Regions from separate parts of the Pseudomonas sp. JE3303 genome, predicted to be linked through region 1. Evidence: predicted binding sites of a transcription regulator. Region 1 holds the regulator's gene; each other region holds the start of a gene.
What was found. The regulator FliA, encoded in region 1, starts transcription of late flagellar genes. The targets are predictions, from matches to a motif close to CTAAAGTTTNNNNNNNNNNNGCCGNTAA.

Region 1 (6,441 bases):
GGCGGTGATGCCATCCATCATGGGCATTTCATAGTCCATGGTGATCACATCGGGCTTGAGCGCCAGGGTCTGGTCTATCGCTTCCTTGCCGTTGGCCGCAGTCCCCACCACCTTGATGGTCGGGTCTGCCGAGAGAATTTCCGAGACGCGCCGGCGGAAGAAACCGGAATCATCCACCACCAGGACCTTGACTGCCATAAACACTCCATTGGACGGCGCAACCGCCAGGTCACGCCGCCGAAATCAAATACGCCGGGCGGCGTAACGCTTGAGCATGCTCGGTACATCGAGGATCAGCGCAATGCGCCCGTCACCGGTGATGGTGGCGCCCGACATGCCGGGGGTGCCCTGGAGCATCTTGCCCAGCGGCTTGATCACGACTTCTTCCTGGCCGACCAGCTGGTCGACGACAAAACCGATGCGCTGGGTGCCGACCGACAGGATCACCACATGGCCTTCCCGCTGCTCTTCATGGGCAGCGGAGCGCACCAGCCAGCGCTTGAGGTAGAACAGCGGCAAGGCCTTGTCGCGCACGATCACCACTTCCTGGCCGTCGACCACGTTGGTGCGCGACAGGTCGAGGTGGAAGATCTCGTTGACGTTGACCAGCGGGAAGGCAAACGCCTGGTTGCCCAGCATGACCATCAGGGTCGGCATGATCGCCAGGGTCAATGGCACCTTGATGACGATCTTCGAACCCTGGCCCTTGGCCGAGAAGATGTTGATCGAGCCGTTGAGCTGGGAGATCTTGGTCTTGACCACGTCCATGCCCACACCGCGGCCCGACACGTCCGAGATCTCGGTCTTGGTCGAGAAACCCGGGGCGAAGATCAGGTTGTAGCAGTCCGACTCGCTCAGTCGCTCGGCGGCGTCCTTGTCCATCAGGCCCTTTTCCACGGCCTTGGCACGCAGCACGTTGGGGTCCATGCCCTTGCCGTCATCGGAGATCGACAGCAGGATATGGTCACCCTCCTGCTCGGCCGACAGCACCACCTTGCCGCCACGCGCCTTGCCTTCGGCCTCGCGCTCTTCAGGGGATTCGATGCCATGGTCCACGGCGTTGCGCACCAGGTGGACCAGCGGGTCGGCCAGGGCCTCGACGAGGTTCTTGTCCAGGTCGGTCTCTTCGCCGACCAGCTCCAGGTTGATCTCTTTCCTGAGCTGGCGGGCCAAGTCCCGGACCAGCCGCGGGAAGCGCCCGAAGACCTTCTTGATCGGCTGCATGCGCGTCTTCATGACCGCGGTCTGCAGGTCGGCGGTGACGACGTCCAGGTTCGACACGGCCTTGGACATGGCCTCGTCGCCGCTGTTCAGGCCCAGGCGCACCAGGCGGTTACGCACCAGCACCAGTTCGCCGACCATGTTCATGATTTCGTCCAGGCGCGCGGTATCGACGCGCACCGTGGTTTCCGCTTCGCTGACCGCAGGCTTTTCGGCGCCAGGCGCACCGGCACGGGCCGGTATCCCAGGCTTGGCGACAGGGGCTGGCCTGGCTGGCGCGGCGGCCTGTGGCTTGGCGGCAGGAGCAGGCGCGGCGTTCGCCACGGCGCTGTCGGAAAACTTGCCCTTGCCATGCAGCTCATCGAGCAAGGCTTCGAATTCGTGCTCGCTGATGTGCTCGGCGGGCGCTTGGTTGCCGGTGGCCGGAGCGGCAGGCGCGGTGCTGGCTGCGGGCAGCGCATCGGCGGCAAAGGTGCCCTTGCCGTGCAACTGGTCGAGCAGTGCCTCGAACTCGTCATCGGTGATCTCGTCCCCGACAGGCGCCGCGGCGGGCGTCTTCTCGACGACAGGGCTGACGACATCGGGCACGAACTGGCCCTTGCCGTGCAGCTGGTCGAGCAGCGACTCGAACTCGGCATCGGTGATCTCGTCACCCGCGGTGGCGCCAGGCACCTCGCCTTGCAGCTGCTCGGCAGCCTGGGCCTGAGCCTTGATTGCATCGAGCGAGTCGAGCAATTGCTCGAACTCGGTGTCGGTGATGTCATCGCTGGCGGCGGGCGCCTCGATGACCGGCGCCGCTACCACAGGTGCGGCTGCGCCGGGCTCGGCAAGGCGCGCCAAGGCATCCAGCAGCTCAGGCGTGGCCGGTGTGACGGGGCTGCGTTCGCGAACCTGGCCAAACATGCTGTTGACCGTGTCCAGAGCTTCCAGGACCACGTCCATCAGTTCCGCGTCCACGCGCCGCTCGCCCTTGCGCAGGATGTCGAACACGTTCTCGGCGATATGGCAGCACTCCACCAGCTCATTGAGCTGGAGGAAGCCGGCGCCCCCTTTTACAGTGTGAAAACCGCGAAAGATCGCATTGAGCAGGTCGGCATCATCGGGCCGGCTTTCCAGCTCGACCAATTGCTCGGACAGTTGCTCAAGGATCTCGCCGGCTTCTACCAGGAAATCCTGAAGGATTTCTTCATCGGCGCCGAAACTCATCAAAGGTGCTCCCTAAAAACCAAGGCTGGACAGCAGATCGTCGACATCGTCCTGACCGGACACAACGTCTTCACGCTTATCGGCATGAATCTGCGGACCTTCACCCCGAGTCGGATGTATTTCTTGATCTTTTTCAGCACGCAGCTGCTCATGGTCATGTTCGATACCGGCAAACCGGTCGACCTGACTGGCCATCAGCACGAGCTTGAGCAGGTTGCTTTCCACATCGGTGACCAGTTGCGTCACCCGTTTGATCACCTGGCCGGTCAGGTCTTGGTAGTCCTGGGCCAGCAGAATGTCGTTGAGATGCCCGGCGACCTTGCGGTTGCCCTCCTCGCTGCGCGTCAGGAAACTGTCGACGCGCTTGGCCAGCTCACGAAACTCCGGCGCCGCGACCTCGCGGCGCATGAAGCGCTGCCAGTCGACGCTCAGTGACTGGGCCTCGGACGCCAGCGAGTTCAACACCGGCGTGCTGTCCTCCACCAGGTCCATGGTCCGGTTGGCCGCGCCCTCGGTGAGCCTGACCACGTAGGACAGGCGCTCGGTGGCATCGGTGATCTGCGACATTTCCTCGGCCTGCGGCATGCGCGGGTCGATCTGGAAACTGACGATCGCACTGTGCAGCTCGCGGGTGAGCTTGCCGACTTCCTGGTACAGGCCACGGTCGCGGGTCTGGTTGAGCTGATGAATCAGCTGCACCGCCTCGCCGAAGCGCCCCCGTTCAAGGCTCTCGACCAGTTCCTGGGCGTGTTTCTTCAGGGTCGATTCAAACTCCCCCAAAGACGATTGTGTTGACTCCATGACGCCCCCTGACGTGACTCAGCCGTTGACGCGTTCGAAGATCTTTTCGATCTTTTCTTTGAGTACTTGCGCGGTGAAAGGCTTGACCACGTAGCCGTTGACGCCGGCCTGCGCCGCTTCGATGATCTGGTCGCGCTTGGCTTCGGCCGTGACCATCAGTACCGGCAGGTGCTTGAGGCGCTCATCGGCGCGCACCTTGCGCAGCAGGTCGATACCGGACATGCCGGGCATGTTCCAGTCAGTCACGAGAAAGTCGAAATGACTGCTCTCAAGCATCGGCAGCGCGGTGGTGCCGTCGTCGGCTTCCTGGGTATTGGTGAAGCCCAGGTCACGCAACAGGTTCTTGATGATCCGCCGCATCGTCGAGAAGTCGTCAACGATGAGGATTTTCATGTCTTTGTTCAATTAGACCTCCAAGCAGTCTTAAACGCGCTCAGCGCTGAGCGCGTGCTCAATCAATTCGGCACCACAAAAAAACACTGTGAACAGTCGGTTCAACGCGCCCGCCATTCCCCGAGGCGGCTGCGCAGACGCGCTGCGCACTGGCTGTGCAACTGGCTGACACGCGACTCGCTGACCCCAAGCACCTCACCGATTTCCTTGAGGTTCAGCTCTTCGTCGTAGTACAGCGCCAGCACCAGGCGCTCACGCTCTGGCAGGTTGGCGATGGCATCGGCCAGGGCCGCCTGGAAGCGCTCGTCTTCCAGGTCACGCGAGGGCTCGACCTGGGCGCTGGCGCCGTCCTCGTGCAGGCCTTCGTGCTCGCCGTCCTGCAAAAGGTCGTCAAAGCTGAACAGGCGGCTGCCCAACGTATCGTTGAGAATCGCGTAGTAATCATCGAGACCCAACTGGAGTTCGGCCGCAACTTCGTGATCTTTAGCGTCACGGCCGGTTTTTGATTCAACGGCGCGGATCGCGTCGCTGACCATGCGCGTGTTGCGGTGCACCGAACGCGGTGCCCAGTCGCCCTTGCGCACCTCGTCGAGCATGGCCCCTCGAATGCGGATACCGGCATAGGTCTCGAAACTGGCGCCCTTGCTGGCGTCGTATTTGTTGGCCACTTCCAGGAGGCCGATCATGCCGGCCTGGATCAGATCCTCGACCTGCACACTCGCAGGCAAGCGTGCCAGCAGGTGATAGGCGATCCGCTTGACCAGAGGCGCGTAGCGTTCGACCAGCTCGTACTGGGCGTCGCGCGAAGCTTTGGGATACATCTTGAAACCGCTCGCGTTCATAACACCGGTCCTGCGCTGGTGGGTTGCACCAGGCGCTCGACGAAAAATTCCAGATGACCGCGCGGGTTGGCGGGCAATGGCCAGCTGTCGACCTTCTGCGCGATGGCCTTGAACGCCAGTGCGCATTTGGACCGAGGGAAGGCCTCGTACACGGCCCGCTGCTTCTGTACCGCCTTGCGCACGCACTCGTCGTATGGCACGGCGCCGACGTATTGCAGTGCTACGTCGAGGAAGCGGTCGGTGACCTTGGTCAGCTTGGCGAACAGGTTGCGTCCCTCCTGAGGGCTTTGAGCCATGTTGGCGAGCACTCTGAAACGATTCATCCCATAGTCACGGTTCAGCAACTTGATCAGCGCATAGGCGTCGGTGATGGAGGTCGGCTCGTCGCAGACCACCAGCAGCACTTCCTGGGCGGCGCGCACGAAACTGACCACCGAGTCGCCGATACCGGCCGCGGTGTCGATCACCAGCACATCGAGGTTGTCGCCAATCTCGCTGAAGGCCTGGATAAGGCCTGCGTGCTGCGCCGGCGCCAGATGCACCATGCTCTGGGTGCCCGAGGCGGCGGGCACGATGCGCACGCCACCCGGCCCCACCAGGAGCACGTCGCGCAGCTCGCAGCGACCCTCGATCACATCGGCCAGCGTGCGCTTGGGCGTAAGGCCCAGCAACACGTCGACGTTGGCCAGCCCCAGGTCTGCGTCCAGCAGCATGACCCGACGGCCAAGCTCAGCCAGCGCCAGCGAGAGGTTCACTGACACGTTTGTCTTGCCGACGCCACCTTTACCACCGGTTACGGCAATCACCTGTACGGGATGCATGCTACCCATGTTGTCTTATTACCTTGTCTCGCTTGAACCCGGGCCACATGAGGGATTGCGCTGTGAATGCCAGGCACTTGCCGGGCAACCCCTTGATGTAGGTTGTTTGCAATATTATGACCCTCAACCTGCTCGCCTGCCTGGGTTGTGGTAGAGATCAGCGAACATGTCGGCCATGGCCTCCTCGCTGGGCTCCTCCTGCATCTGCACACTGACCGCGCGGCTCACCAGCTGGTGACGGCGTGGCAGGTGAAGATCGTCAGGAATCCGTGGTCCGTCGGTCAGGTAGGCCACGGGAAGTTCATGACTGATGACCAGGCTCAGCACTTCGCCGAGGCTGCCTGTTTCATCGAGTTTGGTCAGGATGCAACCGGCCAGGCCACAGCGCTTGTAGCTGTGGTAGGCGGCGGTCAGCACCTGCTTCTGGCTGGTGGTTGCCAGTACCAGGTAATTGCGCGACGCAATGCCACGACCCGCCAGGGTTTCGAGTTGCATGCGCAGGGCCGGGTCGCTGGCCTGCAGGCCAGCGGTATCGATCAGCACCACGCGCTTGCGCAGCAGCGGCTCCAGCGTCTGGGCCAGGGATTGCCCCGGGTCGACGTGGGTCACCGACACACCGAGAATCCGGCCGAGGGTCTTGAGTTGCTCCTGGGCACCAATGCGGTAGCTGTCCATGCTCACCAGCGCCAGGTTCTGCGCGCCGTACTTGAGCACATAGCGAGCGGCCAGCTTGGCCAGGGTAGTGGTCTTGCCCATGCCGGCCGGACCGACCAGGGCAATCACCCCGCCCTCCTCGATCGGCTCGACTTCAGGTACATCGATCTTGCGCGCCAGGTGGGCCAGCAGCATGCGCCACATCTGGCGCGGCTCGCTGATACCGGCAGTCTGGTCAAGCAACTCGCGGGCAATCGGGCCGGACAGCCCGATGCGCTGCAGGCGGCGCCAGACATTGGCCTGCTGCGGCTGGTTGCCCTGCAGCTGGCCCCAGGCCAGCGAACCGAGCTGCACTTCGAGCAGCTCGCGCAGGCCCGACAGCTCCGAACGCATGGCATCGAACAGGCGCGGGTCGACCGGCGCTGGCGCGACAGGCGCGGCCGGAGCGTCCACGTGCGGTTCGATGAGCGGCTCGGAAGCCGTCAGCGACTGGCCGGCGAACA
Region 2 (6,441 bases), on a different contig from region 1:
CCCGAGGCCGGGAACATCGGCGGCGGCGGCTTCATGACCCTGTACATGGACGGCAAGCCGTATTTCCTCGACTACCGCGAAGTGGCGCCCAAGGCAGCCAGCCGCAACATGTACCTGGACGACAAGGGCGAGATCATCGAGAACCTGAGCCTGGTCGGCGCCCGCGCCGCTGGGGTGCCTGGCACGGTGATGGGGCTGTGGGAGGCGCACCAGAAGTTCGGCAAGCTCAAGTGGTCCGAGCTGCTGACCCCGGCCATCGGCTATGCGCAAAACGGTTTCAAGATCGCCGCCAAGCAGTACCAATACCGCGACGACGCCTTGGGCCTGTTCAAGACCAGCACCAACTTCAACGACTACTTCGGCAGCATGAAGGTCGGTGAGTCCTTCAAACAGCCTGAGCTGGCGCAGACGCTGGAGCGCCTCGCCGACAAGGGCGTCAGCGACTTCTATCAAGGCAAGACCGCAGACCTGCTGGTGGCGCAGATGCAAGCCGACAAGGGTCTGATCACCAAGGACGACCTGAAGGACTACAAGGCTGTGTGGCGTGATCCCATCGCCATCGACTGGCGCGGCAACACTGTCTATACCGCACCGGCGCCAAGCTCCGGCGGTGTGGCGCTGGCGCAGCTGCTGGGCATCAAGGAGTTGCGTGCCGCGGACTTCAAGGACGTCGAGCTCAACTCCGCGCGCTACATCCATCTGTTGGCCGAGATCGAGAAGCGGGTGTTCGCGGACCGTGCCGACTATCTGGGCGACCCGGCGTTCACCAAGGTGCCGGCGGACCGGCTGGTGGCCAAGGAGTACCTGGCCAAGCGCGCCTTGCAGGTCAATCCAACGGCGATTTCCGAGACCGACAAGGTCCGTCCAGGCCTGGAGCCCCACCAGACCACGCACTTCTCGATCGTCGACAAACAGGGCAATGCGGTGAGCAACACCTACACGCTCAACCTGGACTATGGCAGCGGAGTGGTGGTCAAGGGTGCCGGCTTCCTGCTCAATGACGAAATGGACGACTTCAGCGCCAAGCCGGGCGTGGCCAACGCTTTCGGTGTGGTTGGCGGGGATGCCAATGCCATCGCGCCGGGCAAGCGCATGCTTTCGTCGATGAGTCCGACCCTGGTCACCCGGGACGGCCAAGTGACCCTGGTGCTGGGCACTCCAGGCGGTTCGCGGATCTTCACCTCGATCTTCCAGGTCATGAACAATCTCTACGACTACAACCTGCCGCTTGAGAAAGCCGTGGCGGCGCAGCGCGTGCACCATCAGTTGCTGCCCAAGGACACGATCTACTTCGATGCCTTCGCGCCACTGACCGGCAAGGTGGCCGAGGAGCTGAAGAAGATGGGCTACACCCTGGAGGACCAAGGCTGGGAGATGGGCGACATCCAGGCGATCCGGGTGAAGGGCACGGCGCTGGAGACCGCGTCGGATCCGCGCGGGCGTGGGGTCGGGATGGTGGTCAGGTAAGAGAAGGGACTGGGGCCGCGAAACGGCCCCAGGATTCAGCGGTCAGACGCGGAAATGGCTGACCATGGTCTGTAGCTGATTTCCAAGCCGCGCCAGTTCGACGCTGGAGGCGGCTGTCTCTTCACTCGCCGCGGAGGTCTGTTCCGACACATCGCGCACATTCAGGATGCTTCGGGTGATCTCCTCGGCAACGGCACTCTGCTGTTCCGCGGCTGCGGCGATCTGCTGGTTCATCGACTGGATGTTCGACACCGTGCGCGTGATGCTTTCCAGCGAGGCACCGGCCTTGCGGGTGAGCTCGACGCTGCTGTCGGTCAGGGTGCGGCTGCCCAGCATCACATTGGCCACCTGCTGGGTGCCGTTCTGCAGGCTGGCGACCAGCTCTTCGATTTCTTCGGTGGACTTCTGCGTGCGCTGGGCCAGCCCGCGCACTTCATCAGCCACCACCGCGAAGCCGCGCCCGGCCTCGCCGGCACGGGCCGCCTCGATGGCGGCATTGAGCGCCAGCAGGTTGGTCTGCTCGGCCACTGACTTGATCACGTCCATGACGCTACCGATCTTCTGGCTTTCCTGCTGCAGCAGCTCCATGGCTTCGGTGGAGCGTTTGACCTCCTGCGCCAGGCGTTCGATCTGGCTGATCGCTTCGCCCACGACTCGGTCGCCGGTACGCGCCTGGCCATCGGCTTCGGTCGCGGCCTGCGAGGCCTGCTCGGCGTTGCGCGCGACTTCCTGCACGGTCATGGCCATTTCGTGCATGGCAGTAGCGACCTGGTCAGTTTCGACCTTCTGGCTGTTGACCCCGGCGCTGGTCTGCTCGGTAACCGCCGACAGCTCTTCGGCGGCGCTGGCGATCTGGGTAACGCCATCGCGAATACCGGAGATCAGGTCGCGCAGGGTAGTGCCCATGCGTGCGATGCCTTGTTGCAGCACGCCCAGTTCGTCGCGGCGAGTGACGCGCACGTCATGGGTCAGGTCGCCGGCGGCGATCTTTTCCACGACTTCCAGGGTTTCGCGCAGTGGGCGGGTAATCTGGCGGGTGATCAGGACGGCAGCCAATACGCCGAACAGCAAGGCCAGCAAGGTGGCGATGATCTGCAGCGTACGGGCCTCGGCGCTTTCGCTGTCCCGGCGGTCGAGCTGGATCTTGTACAGCTGGTCGCTGATCTTGACGATGGCCGCGCCTTCAACGGTCATTTCCTGGCGAGCTTCGGCAATGACCGCAAGGGCATCGCGGAACTGGCGCAGGGAATCGCGCAAGGCCACCATTTCATTCTCGAACTGCTGTACACGGGCGGCTTCATTGGGCAATTGCTGCTTGAGGACGTCGATACCCACCAAGGCGGTTTCCAGCTGGGTGAGTGCGGCCTGCTCTGCGCTGGCGCTGGCGTCGGCGATATAACTGCGGATTTCGAGACGGGCCTGGCTCAGCTGTTGCTTCGCGGTGCTGATCACCTGGTACTGCTGCAGACGGACCGCATCGCTTTCAGGCTGATCGAGCACGCTCCGGCCAAGGGCATCGAGTGCCTGGTCGGCGCGGTTCGCGATCTGCATCATGTTGTCTCGAACCGCCTGGCGGCTTTTGTACCCAGCACGCATCTTTTCCAGGGAGACCTGGTACTGGCCGATCACATCGCCCAGCTCGCGCAGCAGCTTGACGTTCTCGGGGCTGGTGAAGCTGGCAAGCAACTTCTGCTGTTGCGCGCCGAAGGTGTCGAGCTTGACCTTGACGGCAGCCGCCGCAGCGTCGTCGCCGTTGGTCAGCATGTACTGCAGGCGCGTGATGCGCATGTTGGTCAGGTCATTGTTGAGCTGACCGATGTCGCCCATCCAGTTGCTGCGGTTGATGAGGCTGCCCAGGCTGTTCCAGCCCGTCAGGGCCAGCAGCCCGGTCAGCACGAGCACCAGGCCGAAGCCCAGTCCCAGTTTGAGGTTGACGCTGATGTTGGCAAACCAGCTGTTCATGCACGCTCTCCAGAAATTGTTCGCTCACTTGATCTTGATCTGGCGGACGTTGTCTTTCTTGAGAGCCCGCTGATTTCGTGCATGGGTTATCGGCGGGTATCGCGGAAGCTGAAACGCTTTTTTTGCTTAATTGCCTTCTGTTACAGGCCCCGGGCGCTGAACGTATCGCAATCGGTCACCTCTCCTGTAGCAAAGCCGGTCTTGAACCATTTCACCCGCTGCGCGGAAGTGCCGTGGGTAAAGGAATCCGGTACGACGCGCCCCTGGCCTTGTTGCTGCAAGCGGTCATCGCCAATGGCATTGGCGGCGTTGAGGGCTTCTTCCACGTCACCCGGTTCCAGCCAGTTCAGGCGTTTCTGCGCCTGGAAAGCCCAGACGCCGGCCAGGCAGTCGGCCTGCAGCTCCTGGCGTACCAGCAAACCGTTGGTGCCCTCCATGCGCTGGCCTCGTTGGCGGGCAGCCTCCACCTGCTTCGAGACGCCGAGCAGCGTCTGCACATGGTGGCCGATCTCATGGGCAATCACGTAGGCCTGGGCGAAGTCGCCTGCGGCGGAGAAGCGTTGTTCCATCTCGCGGAAGAAGGTCATGTCCAGGTAGACCTTCTGGTCGGCAGGGCAGTAGAACGGGCCTACGGCCGAGGAGGCAAAGCCGCAGGCTGAATTCACCTGACCGCTGAACAGCACCAGGGTCGGATCGCGGTACTGGCGGCCGCCCTGGGCGAACAGCGCCTTCCAGGTGTCCTCGGTGTCGCCCAGCACCGACGCAACGAACTCGGCCTGCTCATCGTTGGCCGGTGGCGCCTGGCCGCTGGGGCCGGAGGTCGCACCCTGCTGTTGCATCTGCCCGGTAAGCTGGCCAAGAATCTGCAAGGGGTCCTGTCCGGTAATCCAGCCGATCCCGACGATCAGCAGGATGGCACCGATGCCCAAGCCCTTGCCGCCGCCGAAGCGCATGCCGCCACCGCCCTCCCCACGGGCATCGACCACATTGTCGCTACGCCTGCCTTTTCGCCATTGCATGGATGCTCTCCCGCATCAGGAAATATGGAACAAAGATTAGTCCAGCCATGGCACCCACGGGAGGCGGGTACAGGCGACATAACCGTTTGGTTATGCATGCGACAGCGGTTTTCAGTATTCAGCTCCCGCTACTTGTCCGAAACTGCACGCTCGCCTGCCACGCACAGGCGACCCGATAATTCCAAGAGAGAGGAAACCGGAATGCCTGCCCAGGACACCAGCCGCTTTGTGATCCGCGATCGCAACTGGCACCCCAAGGCCTTGACCCCTGACTACAAGACCTCGACGATGCGCTCCCCGCGCCAGGCACTGGTCAGCATTCCCCAGTCGATCAGTGAGAGCACCGGCCCCAACTTCTCGCACCTGGGCTTCGGCCCCCACGACAACGACCTGCTTCTCAACTTCAACAATGGTGGCCTGCCGATCGGCGAGCGCATCATCGTTGCCGGACGCGTGTGCGACCAGTTCGGCAAGCCTGTGCCCAACACCCTGGTGGAAATGTGGCAAGCCAACGCCGGTGGCCGCTACCGCCACAAGAACGACCGCTACCTGGCCCCGCTTGACCCCAATTTCGGCGGTGTAGGCCGCACCCTCACGGACAGCCAGGGCTATTACAGCTTCCGCACCATCAAGCCCGGCCCTTACCCATGGCGCAACGGTCCTAACGACTGGCGTCCGGCGCATATCCACGTCTCGGTCAGCGGCCCGTCGATTGCAACCCGCCTGATCACCCAGCTGTATTTCGAAGGCGACCCGCTCATCCCCATGTGCCCGATCGTCAAGTCCATCGCCAACCCTGAGGCGGTGCAGCAACTGATCGCCAAGCTCGACATGAGCAACGCCAACCCGATGGATTGCCTGGCCTACCGCTTTGATATCGTCCTGCGCGGCCAGCGCCAGACCCACTTCGAAAACTGCTGAGGAGGCCCGTCATGCCTATCGAACTGCTGCCCGAAACCCCTTCGCAGACCGCTGGCCCCTATGTGCACATCGGCCTGGCCCTTGAAGCGGCGGGCAATCCACCCCGCGACCGCGAGATCTGGAACCGCCTGGCCCAGCGTGACGCGGCTGGCGAGCACATCGTGCTGATCGGCCATGTCTATGACGGAAACGGCCACCTGGTGCGTGATTCGTTTCTGGAGTTCTGGCAGGCCGATGCTGCAGGCCAGTACGTCGACGACTACAACCCCGAGAACGACTTCAACAGCTTTGGCCGCACGGCCACCACCTTCGATGCGGGCGAGTGGGCGCTGCACACGGTCAAGCCAGGCGTGGTGACCAATGCCGCAGGCATGCCGATGGCACCGCATATCAACGTCAGCCTGTTTGCCCGGGGGATCAATATCCACTTGCACACGCGGCTGTACTTCGAAGACGAGGCCGAGGCCAACGCAAGGTGCCCGGTGTTGAATCTGATCGAGCAGCCGCAGCGGCGCGAGACATTGGTTGCACGGCGGTGCGAGGTGGAAGGGAAGACGGCGTACCGGTTCGATATCCGGATCCAGGGGGAGGGGGAGACGGTGTTCTTCGATTTCTGATGCAAGACCGCGCCACTGCGATCTGCTGACTTGCCAGCGAATAGCAGCGGCGCGGTGAATGGGTTACCGCCGGACCAGCAGCACTCCGCTTTCCATATGGTGCGTATATGGGAACTGATCAAACACCGCGCACCGCTCAACCCGGTGCGTGTCCTGCAGCTGGGCAATGTTGGCCGCCAGCGTCTCCGGGTTGCAGGAGATGTACAGGATGCGCTCGAAGCGGCGGGTCAGCTCGCAGGTGTCCGGGTCCATCCCGGCACGGGGCGGGTCGACGAACACGCTGCCGAAGTCGTAGCTTTTGAGGTCGATCCCTTCCAGGCGGCGGAAAGGCCGCACCTCGTTGAGGGCCTCGGTCAACTCTTCGGCCGACAGGCGCACCAGGCGCACGTTGTCGACGCCGTTGTCATCCAGGTTGTGCAGCGCGGCATTCACCGAGGTCTTGCTGATCTCGGTGG
Region 3 (6,441 bases), on a different contig from region 1:
GCGAAATGGCCGCCCACGCTGGTTGAACGGGCGTCCTTTGGAGGATAATGCCCGGCCCGATTCCACGAGCCTTGCCATGACTTCCCCTTTCGATCCGGCACGTCACCAGGCCAGCACCCTTTGCCTGCCGCCCGGCAACTGGGCGACGGTGCTTGATTGCCTGTGCGATCACTTCAAGGCCATCAGCCGCGAGCAGTGGCTGGACCGCATCGCCCGCGCACGTGTGCTCGATGCATCGGGGCAGGCCATCAGCATCGACCTGCCATACCGTCAGGGTCTGAGAATCCACTATTTCCGCGAAGTGCCGAACGAGAAGGCGATACCGGTAGAGGAGACGATCCTGTATGCCGATGAGCATCTGGTGGTGGCTGACAAGCCGCATTTTCTGCCCGTGACGCCGACAGGCGAGTATGTAGAGCAGACTCTTCTGCGCCGCCTGATCCGCCGTCTCGACAACCCGCACCTGGTGCCCTTGCACCGGATCGATCGGCATACCGCAGGGTTGGTGCTGTTTTCAGCCGACCCCCAAAGTCGCTCCGCCTATCAGTCGCTGTTTCCCAACCGCCAGATCGACAAGCGCTACCAGGCGATTGCCGGTGCCTTGCCAGCGCTTGAGTTTCCTCTGGTGCACAAGAGCAGGCTGGTCCACGGCGAGCCCTTCTTCCGCATGCAGGAAGTGCCTGGCATCGCCAACAGCGAGACCGTGGCCGAGGTGCTCGAGCGCAACGGCGAGTGGTGGCGCTATGGTCTGTCGCCGGTGACGGGCAAGACCCATCAATTGCGCGTCCACATGAGCGCCCTGGGTGCCGGGATCTGCAACGACCCGTTCTACCCCGAGCTGCGCAAGGTCGAAGATGACTACTCCAGGCCGCTCAAGCTGCTGGCGAAGAGCCTCAGGTTCAAGGATCCGCTGACCGGCGATGAGCGCTGCTTCGAGAGCAGGTTGAGCCTGGAGTGGTAGGTGGAAGGTAGCCGCGTGGCTACCGGTTGAACCGCTCCACCAGCGAATACTGGCTGGTCGCTGTACGCGTCAGTTCTTCACTGAGCTGCGCCGAATGCTGGGCCTGCTCGGACGTATGATCGGCCAGCTCGGCAATGGTCGTGATATTGCGGCTGATCTCATCCGCCACGGCCGTCTGTTCCTCGGTGGCAGCGGCGATCTGGGTCGTCATGTCGGTGATATTGGCAACCGCATCGCTGATCCCGGCCAGTGCCTGGTCCGCTTCCATTACCCGCGCCACGCCTTCCTCGGCTTGGCGATGCCCGGCTTCCATGGTCTGCACGGCGTTGCTGGCGGTCTGCTGCAGTTTGGCGATCAGGCCATGGATCTGACCAGTGGACTCAGCCGTGCGCTGGGCCAGCTGACGGACTTCATCGGCGACCACGGCAAAGCCGCGTCCCATTTCGCCAGCACGCGCGGCCTCGATGGCGGCGTTCAGAGCCAGCAGGTTTGTCTGGTCAGCGATGCCTTTGATCACATCGACCACCCCGCCGATTTCATCACTGTCACGGGCCAGCTGGGTCACGGTCTGACCCGTTTCGCCCACGGCCGCTGACAGGCGCTGTATGGCCGCGCGGGTTTCACCGGCGATTTCACGGCCCTGGCTGGTCAACCGATTGGCCTGCTGCGTGGCATCGGCGGTGCGCTGTACATGGCTGGCCACCTCCTGGGTGGTGGCGGCCATCTGGTTGACCGCTGCGGCGACCTGCTCGGTTTCGACCCGCTGGCGCTCAAGGCCCGTCGAGCTGTTGTGGGCAAGGGTATCGGACTGGCGAGCCTGCGCGTTGAGGTGCTCGGCGCTGTCCTGCAAGCGAGTCAGGCAGGTCTTCATGCGTGCGTCCTGGCTGAGCATGGCCATTTCCAGGCGAGCCTGCACGCCCCGGCTGTCGGTATACATCTGCGCGATAAGCGGGTCGGAGGTAGTCTGGTCGGCCAGGCGCAGCAGGCGCTTGAGACCGCGCTGCTGCCAGCCAAGGCCCAGCAGGCCGAGCGGTACGGACAGCGCCGCGGCCAAGGCAAAGCCCCAGGAATGGCCAATCCAGTTGCCGATCACGAAACCGATCTGGCTGACCAGGATGAACGGCAGCCAGTCCTGCAGTACCGGCAGCCACCGATCACGGCGCGGCACCGCAGGCTTGCCCTGGTTCAAACGCTGGTACAGCGCTTCGGCGCGGCGGATCTGTTCGGCGGTGGGTTTGATCCGCACCGATTCAAAGCCTGCGACCTGGTTGTTTTCGAACACAGGCGTGACGTACGCGTTTACCCAGTAGTGATCGCCCGACTTGCAGCGGTTCTTGACCACGCCCATCCAGGGCTGGCCCTGTTTCAAGGTGCTCCACATATGCTCGAACACCGCGGACGGTACATCCGGGTGACGCACCAGGTTATGCGGCGCATGGATCAGCTCATCCCGCGTGAAGCCGCTGATATCGACAAAGTCATCGTTGCAATAGGTGATCACACCCTTGGAGTTGGTGGTGGAAATCAACCGCTGTTGGGCAGGGAAAGTCCGTTCGCGCTGAGTAATCGGTTGGTTGTTACGCATCTGTAGTTCAATCCGCAGGTCTTTCCAGAGGTATCGGCACAACCTTGTTTTTATTGAGGGAATATTTGTGCGGACTACTGGGCAGGGGCGGCATCAAGCCGCCCCTGCAGCGGGAGGGCGGGAGGGTCAGGCAGCTATCAACTGCCGCAGTACATAATGCAGGATCCCACCGGCCTTGAAGTACTCGACTTCATTGAGCGTATCGATGCGGCAGAGCACCTCTATCTGCTCCTGCTGGCCATCTTCGCGAGTGATACGCAGGGGCAGGCTCATCCCGGGCCGGATGTGCGCATCGCTCAGGCCGAGTATGTCGACGCGCTCCTTGCCGGTCAGGGCCAGGCTCTTGCGGTTCTGTCCGGACGTGAACTGCAGGGGCAGGACCCCCATGCCGACCAGGTTGGAGCGGTGGATGCGCTCGAAGCTCTCGGCGAGAACCGCCTTGACCCCCAGCAGGTTGGTGCCCTTGGCGGCCCAGTCGCGGCTGGAACCGGTGCCGTATTCCTGGCCGGCGATCACCACCAATGGCGTGCCTTCTGCCTGGTAGCGCATGGCGGCATCATAGATTGCCAGTTTTTCGCCGCTGGGCACGTGCACGGTATTGCCGCCCTCTTCGCCGCCAAGCATCTCGTTGCGAATGCGGATGTTGGCGAACGTGCCGCGCATCATTACTTCATGGTTGCCCCGGCGCGAGCCATAGGAGTTGAAGTCGCGGGGCTCGACGCCCTTGTCGCGCAGGTAGCGGCCCGCCGGGCTGTCGGCCTTGATGTTGCCTGCCGGGGAAATGTGGTCGGTGGTCACGGAATCACCAAGCAGCGCCAGGATATGCGCCTGGTCGACGTCGCCGATACTCGGCGGTGGGCCTCCAATGGCGTCAAAGAAGGGCGGATGCTGGATGTAGGTGGAATCGTCCTGCCAGACATAGGTCGCGGCTTGCGGCACTTCGATCGCTTGCCATTGCTCATCACCGGCGAAGACCTCGGCGTATTCCTTGTGAAACATCGTCGTGTCGACGCGCGCCACGGCGTCGGCGATTTCCTGCTGGCTTGGCCAGATGTCACGCAGGTAGACCGGCTCGCCATCGGTGCCCGTGCCCAGGGGCTCGCTGGAGAGGTCGATGCGCACGCTGCCGGCCAGGGCATAGGCCACTACCAGGGGCGGCGATGCCAGCCAGTTGGTTTTCACCAGCGGGTGTACCCGGCCTTCGAAATTGCGGTTGCCCGAGAGCACCGAGGCCACGGTGAGGTCGGCGCTGCTGATGGCCTTCTCGATGGCGTCGTCCAGCGGCCCCGAGTTGCCAATGCAGGTGGTGCAGCCATAGCCGACCAGGTCGAAGCCCAGTTGGTCCAGATAGGGGGTGAGACCGGCGGCCGCATAGTAGTCGGTCACCACCTTGGAGCCAGGAGCCAGCGAACTCTTGACCCATGGCTTGCGCTGCAGCCCTTTTTCCACGGCCTTCTTCGCTACCAGGCCTGCCGCCATCATCACGCTCGGGTTGGAGGTGTTGGTGCAGGAGGTGATCGCGGCAATGACCACGGCGCCGTCGTGCAGCGAGTGATGCTTGCCGCCATGCTCGAAGCTGACTTCTCCGGCCTGGTCGGCATTGCCGACTGCCACGCCGCCACCGCCCTCGCTTTCCAGGCGGCCGACTTCCTTGCTCTGCGGCTTGGGCTGGAGGCCCATGAAACCGTCGAAGGCCTTCCCCACATCGGGCAGCGCGACCCTGTCCTGGGGCCGCTTCGGCCCCGCCAGGCTGGCGACCACTTCGCCCATGTCCAGGCCCAGCGAATCGCTGAACACCGGTTCCTGGCCGGGCAGGCGCCACAGACCCTGCTCCTTGCAATAGGCCTCGACCAATTGCACCGTTTCATCCGGGCGCCCCGAAAGGCGCAGGTACTCCAGGGTCACCTCGTCGACCGGGAAGAACCCGCAGGTCGCGCCGTATTCCGGTGCCATGTTGGCGAGGGTAGCGCGGTCCGCGAGCGGCAATTGGGCCAGGCCATCGCCGTAGAACTCGACGAACTTGCCGACCACACCCTTCTTGCGCAGCATCTGCGTCACTGTCAGCACCAGGTCGGTGGCGGTGATGCCTTCGCGCAGCTTGCCGGTCAGCTTGAAGCCGATCACTTCGGGGATGAGCATCGACACCGGCTGGCCAAGCATGGCCGCTTCCGCCTCGATGCCGCCTACTCCCCAGCCCAGCACGCCGAGCCCGTTGATCATGGTGGTGTGAGAGTCGGTGCCCACCAGCGTGTCGGGGAAGGCATAGGTGCGGCCATCCTCCTCACGTGTCCACACGGTGCGGCCCAGATATTCCAGGTTGACCTGATGGCAGATGCCGGTGCCCGGCGGCACCACGCGGAAATTGTCGAAGGCGCTCTGGCCCCAGCGCAGGAAGGCGTAGCGCTCGCCGTTACGTTGCATCTCGATGTCAACGTTGGCGGCGAATGCCTGCTGGCTGGCATAGCGGTCGACCATCACCGAGTGGTCGATCACCAGGTCGACCGGCGACAGCGGATTGATGCGCTGCGGGTCGCCACCGGCCTTGGCCATGGCCGCGCGCATCGCCGCCAGGTCGACTACCGCCGGGACGCCGGTGAAGTCCTGCATCAACACCCGGGCGGGGCGGTACTGGATCTCACGATCGGAGCGGCGCGCCTTGAGCCATTCGGCGAGCGCGCGCAGGTCGTCGCCGGTGACGGTCTTGCCATCCTCCCAGCGCAACAGGTTTTCCAGCAGGACCTTGAGCGACATGGGCAGCTTCTGCAGGTCGCCGAGCTGACGGGCAGCCTCTGCCAGGCTGAAGTAATGATACGGCCGGCCAGCGATGGTCAGGGTCTTGAGGGTGTTCAGGCTATCGAGCGAGGGCATTGCCAACTCCTTCTGCGCCGGTGGCCGACAATTTTCTGGGTGTTGCCGGTATCACCGCCTCTGTGGAGGTCCGCACGGCACGGACCTGGCTGAAATGGTCAGGTTAGACCGGCTTTGCCGGCCCCAACCCAATACTGGACCGGCGGGGCGTGTCGCAGGTTCCGATCTTCCTTTATCATCTGCCGCTTTGCCGGTGCATGCCTGTGCACCGGGTCAAGGTTGGCGGAATCCGCGCCAACCGTCGTGGAGTGAGAAATGAATACCCTGTTCATGCATTGTCGGCCCGGCTTCGAGGGCGAAGTCTGCGCCGAGATCAGCGAGCACGCTGCTCGCCTGGGCGTTGCCGGTTACGCCAAGGGCAAGCCGCACAGCGCCTGCGCCGAATTCGTCTGCAACGAGGCCGCTGGCGCCGAACGGCTGATGCGTGAACTGCGCTTCTCCCAGTTGATCTTCCCGCGCCAGTGGGCCCGTGGCAGCTTCATCGAACTGCCTGAAACCGACCGTATCAGCGTACTGCTCGCTCATCTCGCCGATCTGCCGGTGTGCTCGAGCCTGTGGCTGGAAGTGGTCGACACAAACGACGGCAAGGAGCTATCGACCTTCTGCCGCAAGTTCGAAGTGCCGCTGCGCAAGGCGCTCGAGAAGGCCCGCCGGCTGGTCGACGGCGGCCCGGGCCCACGCCTGCTGCTGACCTTCATCAGCGGTCGCCGGGTCTTCGTCGGCGTTGCAGAAGCAGGCAACTCAGCACTGTGGCCCATGGGTATCCCCCGGCTCAAGTTCCCCCGCGAAGCCCCCAGCCGCTCGACGCTCAAGCTGGAGGAGGCCTGGCATCAGTTTATCCCGCGTGACCAGTGGGAAGATCGTCTGTCCGGCGACATGACCGGCGTCGACCTCGGCGCGGCTCCCGGTGGCTGGACCTATCAGCTGGTGCGCCGCGGCATGTTGGTGACCGCGATCGATAATGGGCCGATGGCCGAGAGCCTGATGGACACCGGCCTGGTCCAGCACCTGATGGCGGACGGGTTTA

Region 2: the regulator FliA is predicted to act here: its motif matches at 3,516-3,543, upstream of AC0ZZU_RS19355 (methyl-accepting chemotaxis protein).
Region 3: the regulator FliA is predicted to act here: its motif matches at 2,577-2,604, upstream of AC0ZZU_RS13290 (methyl-accepting chemotaxis protein).

The regions. Positions count from the first base shown of each region.
Region 1 is NZ_JBWGIF010000014.1:79,361-85,801, reverse strand. It holds gene AC0ZZU_RS19845 (protein-glutamate methylesterase/protein-glutamine glutaminase) at 1-198, opposite strand, end outside; gene AC0ZZU_RS19840 (chemotaxis protein CheA) at 244-2,427, opposite strand; gene AC0ZZU_RS19835 (protein phosphatase CheZ) at 2,440-3,228, opposite strand; gene AC0ZZU_RS19830 (chemotaxis response regulator CheY) at 3,247-3,621, opposite strand; gene fliA (RNA polymerase sigma factor FliA) at 3,723-4,463, opposite strand; gene fleN (flagellar synthesis regulator FleN) at 4,460-5,293, opposite strand; gene flhF (flagellar biosynthesis protein FlhF) at 5,408-6,441, opposite strand, start outside.
Region 2 is NZ_JBWGIF010000013.1:209,612-216,052, reverse strand. It holds gene ggt (gamma-glutamyltransferase) at 1-1,467, shown strand, start outside; gene AC0ZZU_RS19355 (methyl-accepting chemotaxis protein) at 1,510-3,429, opposite strand; gene ypfJ (KPN_02809 family neutral zinc metallopeptidase) at 3,570-4,448, opposite strand; gene pcaH (protocatechuate 3,4-dioxygenase subunit beta) at 4,650-5,369, shown strand; gene pcaG (protocatechuate 3,4-dioxygenase subunit alpha) at 5,381-5,986, shown strand; gene trmA (tRNA (uridine(54)-C5)-methyltransferase TrmA) at 6,050-6,441, opposite strand, start outside.
Region 3 is NZ_JBWGIF010000008.1:156,688-163,128, forward strand. It holds gene AC0ZZU_RS13280 (transcriptional regulator) at 1-26, shown strand, start outside; gene AC0ZZU_RS13285 (pseudouridine synthase) at 77-961, shown strand; gene AC0ZZU_RS13290 (methyl-accepting chemotaxis protein) at 981-2,546, opposite strand; gene acnA (aconitate hydratase AcnA) at 2,673-5,414, opposite strand; gene rlmM (23S rRNA (cytidine(2498)-2'-O)-methyltransferase RlmM) at 5,670-6,441, shown strand, end outside.